DNA from 3 places in the Planococcus donghaensis genome. Region 1 is predicted to be linked to each of the others. Evidence: predicted binding sites of a transcription regulator. Region 1 holds the regulator's gene; each other region holds the start of a gene.
What was found. Region 1 encodes LexA, which represses DNA repair genes until DNA is damaged. Its sites were predicted from a motif close to CGAACATATGTTCG; they were not measured.
Positions count from the first base shown of each region.

Region 2: the regulator LexA is predicted to act here: its motif matches at 1,038-1,051, upstream of BCM40_RS15240 (YolD-like family protein).
Region 3: the regulator LexA is predicted to act here: its motif matches at 783-796, upstream of BCM40_RS11355 (Y-family DNA polymerase).

Region 1 covers NZ_CP016543.2:2,017,890-2,020,164, forward strand. The annotation lists gene BCM40_RS10170 (YneB family resolvase-like protein) at 1-279, opposite strand, end outside; gene yneA (cell division suppressor protein YneA) at 276-593, opposite strand; gene lexA (transcriptional repressor LexA) at 759-1,379, shown strand; gene BCM40_RS10185 (class I SAM-dependent methyltransferase) at 1,513-2,247, opposite strand.
Region 2 covers NZ_CP016543.2:3,115,764-3,118,038, reverse strand. The annotation lists gene BCM40_RS15255 (zinc-binding dehydrogenase) at 1-140, opposite strand, end outside; gene BCM40_RS15250 (hypothetical protein) at 334-624, shown strand; gene BCM40_RS15245 (AbrB/MazE/SpoVT family DNA-binding domain-containing protein) at 636-887, shown strand; gene BCM40_RS15240 (YolD-like family protein) at 1,072-1,434, shown strand; gene BCM40_RS15235 (hypothetical protein) at 1,904-2,275, shown strand, end outside.
Region 3 covers NZ_CP016543.2:2,261,905-2,264,179, reverse strand. The annotation lists gene BCM40_RS11360 (TRAP transporter permease) at 1-432, shown strand, start outside; gene BCM40_RS11355 (Y-family DNA polymerase) at 816-2,075, shown strand; gene BCM40_RS11350 (YolD-like family protein) at 2,090-2,275, shown strand, end outside.

The DNA of each region.
Region 1 (2,275 bases):
CACATGTAACAGCGCTATGCGTGCATGACCTCTGCCTAAGCGTGTTTCATCTTGTATAAACACTGCTTCTACTTTTTCAGTTTTAATGCTGTTGAGCATTTCTAATAATCCATCACGGTCCATTTCGTATCCACTATGTTGATCAGTGAATACACCATCTACTTTATAGGATTGTTGAAATGCAAACTTCATCAATTCTTCTTCTTGTCTTTCTAGTGAAGATTCCTGCGTATCTTTTGTCGTGCTGACACGACAATATATAAAAGCGTTTTTCTTCATTCAGAATCACCTGCAAATGCACTTGTTTCATCTGGAGAAAAATTTAGTTGTTCACTGGGTATTTTAAGTGATTGTCCAGCAATAATTTTTGCAGTAGAAAGATTATTTTCTTTCATAATTTCCTCAATCCATTCATGATGGGGAGTCGAACCACTAAAAGATTCAGCTAATGTCCAAAGTGTATCCCCTTCTTCTATTTTTACTTGGCTGGTTTGTACACTATTTGTATTATGAGTCAAAATTACGTAAAAAGTAAATACCATAATTAAAGCAAAGAATAAGATTAGGTAAGAATTTTGTCGGATGATTGTCATCTAAATCGCCTCCTGAGAATAAGTGCTCGGAATGTATGTTCTCATAATAATGCGAACAAGTGTTTTTGTCAACGATAAAATTCGAACCTATGTTTGCATTTCATAGCCCGAGTTGGTATACTATTGGTAGAAATCCAGTAGAACTACTCAAATGAGGTGAAACGGTTGAAAAAAGTATCTAAACGTCAAGAAGACATACTGACATTCATAAAAGAAGAAGTCCGCCTAAAAGGCTATCCACCTTCCGTTCGTGAAATTGGAGAAGCAGTTGGCCTAGCATCTAGTTCGACCGTTCATGGTCACTTGGCACGCCTTGAAAGTAAAGGCCTGATCCGTCGTGATCCTACAAAACCAAGAGCAATTGAAGTTATCAGCACCGAAGAAGCATTAATTGATAAAAGTCCAGTATTGCACGTTCCATTAATCGGTAAAGTCACAGCAGGTATGCCAATTACAGCTATTGAGAATGTTGAAGAATACTTCCCGCTACCTCAAAGCTACGGTACGGAAGATGATCATATTTTCATGCTCGAAATTATGGGTGAAAGTATGATTGAAGCAGGAATTTTAAACGGAGATTATGTGGTGGTAAAACAACAGCAAACCGCTAATAACGGTGATATTGTTGTTGCGATGACTGCAGAAGACGAAGCAACAGTAAAACGTTTCTTCCGCGAAGATAACTATTTCCGCTTACAGCCAGAAAATTCTTCAATGGATCCAATCATTGTGGATCAAGTTTCTATTTTAGGTAAAGTGGTTGGCGTTTATCGCCAAATCCATTAAAAAGAATTTTGATTAAATTGCTATAGTAAAAATAAAAATAGGCATTGGAATAGAACTATTCCAATGCCTATTTTTTTATATTTTAACACAGTAATTTTTCAACTCAATATTTTTATTATGTAAACAAAAACCTTTATTGTTTAATACAGCTAAAAGCTAAAATAACGGGGATTCTTTTTCTACGTTCGTATTCTTCTTCATCATGAAAATCTTGACGTCTTGGCATACCTTCACGAAGACCGGTAATTGTAAATCCTGCCTTTGTTAAAGAGGCAAAGTAACTCTCAATCGTTCGATGATGTTTAACTACAATTTTATCTATCCACGGCTCATGTCGCTCGCCTTCTTTAAAGTAGTCATCGACAACCCAATTCCCTCTTCTTTCACCTGTCTTTTTGCTCTCAAAAGAAGAAGTTGTTAAAGGGTGTTGAACACTAAAGACAAACTGTCCCCCATTCTTTAAGCTGTTGTGAATGTTAATGAATAACTCATCTATCTTTATTAAATAGTGAATGGCCAAACGGGAAGTAACTAGATCAAAATGTTCTTGCGGAAAATCGAACGATTCCATCGTGGATTTTGTAATCTCACCTTGAAGGCCTTCCAAATTTTGAGATGCTAGTTTACTCATTTGTTCAGATCCTTCTACTCCTTGGTAGTAAAGTGCTCCTAACTCCATTAACTCTTTTCCGAACTCGGCATCTCCACAACCTAAATCCAATATGCGTTTGTCTTGCACACCTGTAAGTAAGTCATACATTACGGGTTTTTCAATGCTATTATTCGGACTATCCACTCGATTTCTTCGTTGTAAATAATTCAACAAAAACTCTTTTTCATCATAAACACTCGAACCTTTAAATTCCAAACTAACTCCCCCTTGTTAATAACTAAAA
Region 2 (2,275 bases), 1.1 Mb from region 1:
CTCATCCAAATTTCCGTATTATTAATGGCGCAAGCTTTTACTTTGATGAGCACGTCGTTGTCTCCAGGTTCTGGAATCGGCAGTTCCACCAGCTTGAGCTTGTCTACATCACCATATCCTGTCACTTGAATAGCTTTCATCGGGTTGCCACCTTTCTGTTGTTTGGTTTTGTTGAATAGCATTTGGGCTTGTCTTTTCATTGCCAATCCTAGATTAACGATAAAGCAGGACAATACGAGAGTCTACCTATATATTCCCAGAGTTGTCTGTGGCTAGACCTTTCTAAATCCTATAGGTGTAAATTGAAAGGGGACGGTAGAACTGCAGAATCAAGTGGATTTAACAGATTGTCGGATTGAAACCGTCATCGAAGCATTTGTTGAAGAAAAGGATTTCCAAGGAGCTAAAGGTTTTCTTGAAAAACACAGTTTAACCGAGGAAGCATGGATGAGCCAGGTGCTCGAAGCCGAAAAGAAGGCACTCGCGTTAAAGGAATGGCGAACAGAGAAACAGCAAATTGAAGAAGCGTTAGCCAAAGAAAAAGATAAAAAAGCAGTAAAGAAATATGAAGCACGCTTAAAAGAACTCAATCAAGCAGTCGAAGAAAGTGTGAAGGCAGAGTAAGGGGGGAAATCGTGCATACAAAACGAATTAACAACGCAGGACGTTTGGTTATACCAAAAGAAATTCTGGATATTTTTCAGTTGCATGAGGGCGACCAAGTCGACATCACACACAATGAACGCCAAATCATCATTGAACCTCATCGTCAGCGATACGTGTGCGCTGTAACGGGAAAAGTTGCCGATGAAGCCATTCGAATTGGCGAAGCGTGGATTAGTAAAGAAGGATTGAAACAAATTGTGCAGTACATGAGTAGTGAATAATGAACGTACGCTGTGACGGTACTTGAAGATTGTCTTGAAAAAAGAGTGAACTGAATACCCATGTAGTAAGATCCGAAGAGTGAATTCATTCTTTGGGTCTTTTTTTATTTAAAAACCCATGCTTAGAAATAGAATTTAAGCGGTATATTAAGAACGTATGTTCTTATTTTTGGGAGGTGATTGCATGAAACGGAATAAACACATGAAACACGTGGGCGAAATCAAAGACCGTGGAATCATTAAGTGGCAAGGGATGTTTTTGACCGACCATGTCGAACTGATTAAAGCATGGCGAGGAAAAGAAGAAAAGGTAGCGAAGCCAGATTTAACCGAAATGGATTTGCAACTGATCCAAGAAGAAATGGAACTGGCGATGAAAAGAAAGTGTTCGATTTGCATTCAAACGTGGAGAGAAGGGGAATTTCATGATCATGAAGGAGTCATTATCGACATCGATTTTCGAAATCAAGTATTAATTTATGCGGAGGTCAACAAAAGAAGAAGCGTCTCAGTTCGTGAAGTCGTCTCCATTTCAGCTATCGATTAGAGAAGAGACAATTTACAAGAAATAACTTTTTAAAAGTATTGATTAATCTTTGCTATTAAATCCCCCCAAAAGTTAGGTTTGAATTCTAACTTCTGGGGTGCACCACCGAGCTACTCTTCTCTAAATACCCAACAGGATTTGAACTTGTCTCTTCAATCTAATTATTTCGTAGTTAACATTGTACAAATCCAATTACTTCGTTGTTGCGATAGGCTAAGAAAATAGTGGAGTCGTCCTAAATAATAAGCTGATTCATTTCTTGAACAAATTCCTCTAATGTATGATCTGGCCATAGTAATAAAGCGAGCTTTGAAGCTTCTTCTGCCTGTAAATCATAAAATCTTCCAATAATAACCTTTAAAATAAATAATTTAAACTAAATAAGTTATATTCTTTGTTTTAGTTTAAGGAGAAAAATAGTAAGCTAGAAAAGGAACGAAGTCCCAAAAATACATTTTAGGTGGTTATTATGAAGAAGATTATCGTTGTAGTATTCTGTATGCTAATAGTAGCAGGGTGCGGATCAGTAGAAACAGTGTCAAATCAAATTGAGGTTGAAGAACAGGAAGAAAAAACACTGCTTAATGAAAAAAGTCTGGATATTGACTTGAAGACTTCGGAGTTTAACAAAGAAGAAAATTCATTGCATATTGAATACGAAACAGCATTGCCTGAAGGCACAATAGTAGAAATAATATTGAATAGTGGTCACCCAGACAGCTGGGGAGAAAAATATGACGTACTTGATGAGTATGTAGAGCGATTGTCTTATAAAGAAGTAGAGACAACAGTAACAGGTGGACTGATAAGTTATACATTCGATGACGCCCATTTCAATAGT
Region 3 (2,275 bases), 240 kb from region 1:
GTTTTCTATTTTGGTATTATTGCCGATATCACACCACCTGTTGCACTTGCAGCATTTGCCGCGTCAGGTATTTCAGGCGGCGAGCCAATACGAACTGGTTTTACTGCAGCTAAATTAGCAGCAGCAGCCTTTATCATTCCGTATATGTTCGTTTTATCTCCGTCGTTGTTAATGATTGATACGACTTGGCCAGAATTGATCTGGGTATTGATTACCGCGTTATCCGGGATGGTAGCAATTGGTGCCGGATTGATCGGGTATTGGTATCGTAAGCTTAACTGGTTCGAACGCATTATCACATTTGCAACTGGATTAGCTTTAATTTATCCAGAAGGCATGACTGATATTATTGGAGCCGTGTTATTTCTTATCTTGTTTGGTATCCAATGGATGGCACGTGATAAAAAACCTAGTAAAACAGCAGAAGTATAAACTAAAAAGAAACCGGTCAGGCACTAGCCTGACCGGTTTCTTTTTGCGTTCTTTTCCTTTTCCTTAAATAAACGAAAAAAGCCATCACTCGAAAGTGATGACTTTTTCAAAGCAAACTTTGTTCCTAAAGCTTGCAGTGGGTTTGGCACCCAATAATTCTTACTGATTGTTGAAATCTCATAAGAATGATGGATGTCGAACTTGTTACTAGATTCATCATATCTTGTTCACCGGAAAATGTAAAGTTGTTAGAAATTTTGGCGAATAGAGAAAAATTTGCTGATACCTATGTTATAGATTTTTTATTTTTTCAAAAAGGATTGCCGAGTAGGAAAACGTGGTATAAGATAAGAACAAACGTTCCCTTTTGAGAGGTGAGTATGATGAAGAAGCAGGAACTACCGAAAGCTTCTATCTTCTGCATCGATATGTGCGGCTTTTACGCGAGTGTTTCGGCGGTTGAGCTTGGACTGGACCCTCTAGAAGTTTGTCTTGCAGTTGTCGGGAATCAGGAACGAAAAGGCAGTGTAGTACTAGCAGCATCGCCAATGATGAAAAAACGTTTTGGTGTTAGGACAGGTACGCGGCTGTTTGAAATTCCAAATCATCAAGATATTTTATTAGTAGAGCCGAAAATGAAATTGTATTTGCAAAAATCTATGGCGATTACAGAATTGTTGGCAAGTTATGCGCCGAAAGAATCGATTCATATTTACAGTGTTGACGAAAGTTTTATCGAACTGACCGGTACCGAGAAACTATGGGGACCACCCGAATCTACTATGCGCCGTATTCAGCAAGAATTATTAGACTCTTTTAAACTGCCATCCTCAGTGGGCGGAGGGCCAAATATGTTGTTGGCGAAGTTAGCATTGGATTTAGAAGGGAAAAATACAGGGTTTGCTTATTGGGGCTATAGCGATGTTCCGAAGAAATTGTGGCCAGTCCAACCACTGAGTCGAATGTGGGGGATCGGATCTCGAACAGAGAAAACCTTAAACACTATGGGCATTTTTTCAGTGGGAGATTTAGCGTGTACCGACGTTTCTGTTCTAGAAAAACAATTTGGTATTATGGGCAATCAACTCTATCAACATGCAAATGGCATCGATCTTTCGGATATGGGATCACCCTTAGTCGAAGGCCAAATTAGCTATGGCAAAGGACAGATTTTGTATAGAGACTACATAGAAGAACAAGACATCATGACCATTATTCTAGAGATGTGTGAGGACGTCGCAATGCGAACACGGCAAGCTCGACGTGCAGGGCGAACTATCCATTTGAGTATTGCCTATAGCAAGACAGCGTTTGGAGGAGGGTTTTCCCGTTCGCGGTCTATAGACGAAGCTACGAATGACACCATGGAGATGTACCGTGTTTGTCAAAGTCTTTTCAGAGAGCATTTCCAACACAAACCGGTACGGCAAATTTCACTGGCTATTAGCAATTTAGAAGAAGAATCATCTATGCAGCTCAGTTTGTTTGATGAAAAAAAGTTTGAAAACAGACAACTTGGAGAAGCGATGGACACAATTCGAAAACGCTATGGCTATTCAGCAATCTACCGTGGCATATCTGCTACGCAAGCAGGTACTGCCATCGCCCGAACCAAGTTAATCGGCGGACACAATAAAGAGTAAAGGGGATGGGTCGAGTGAAACACAATAAATATTTAAAAGTCGTAGGAGACGTTAAAGATCGCGGGCGTATTAAGTGGACCGCGTTAATGTTGCCAGAGCATGTCGAAATGATTCGAGAATGGTACGCAAAAGATGAACTAGTAGCAAAGCCACAGTTAACTGAAGATGACTTACAGCTACTCCAAGAAGAACTGGATATT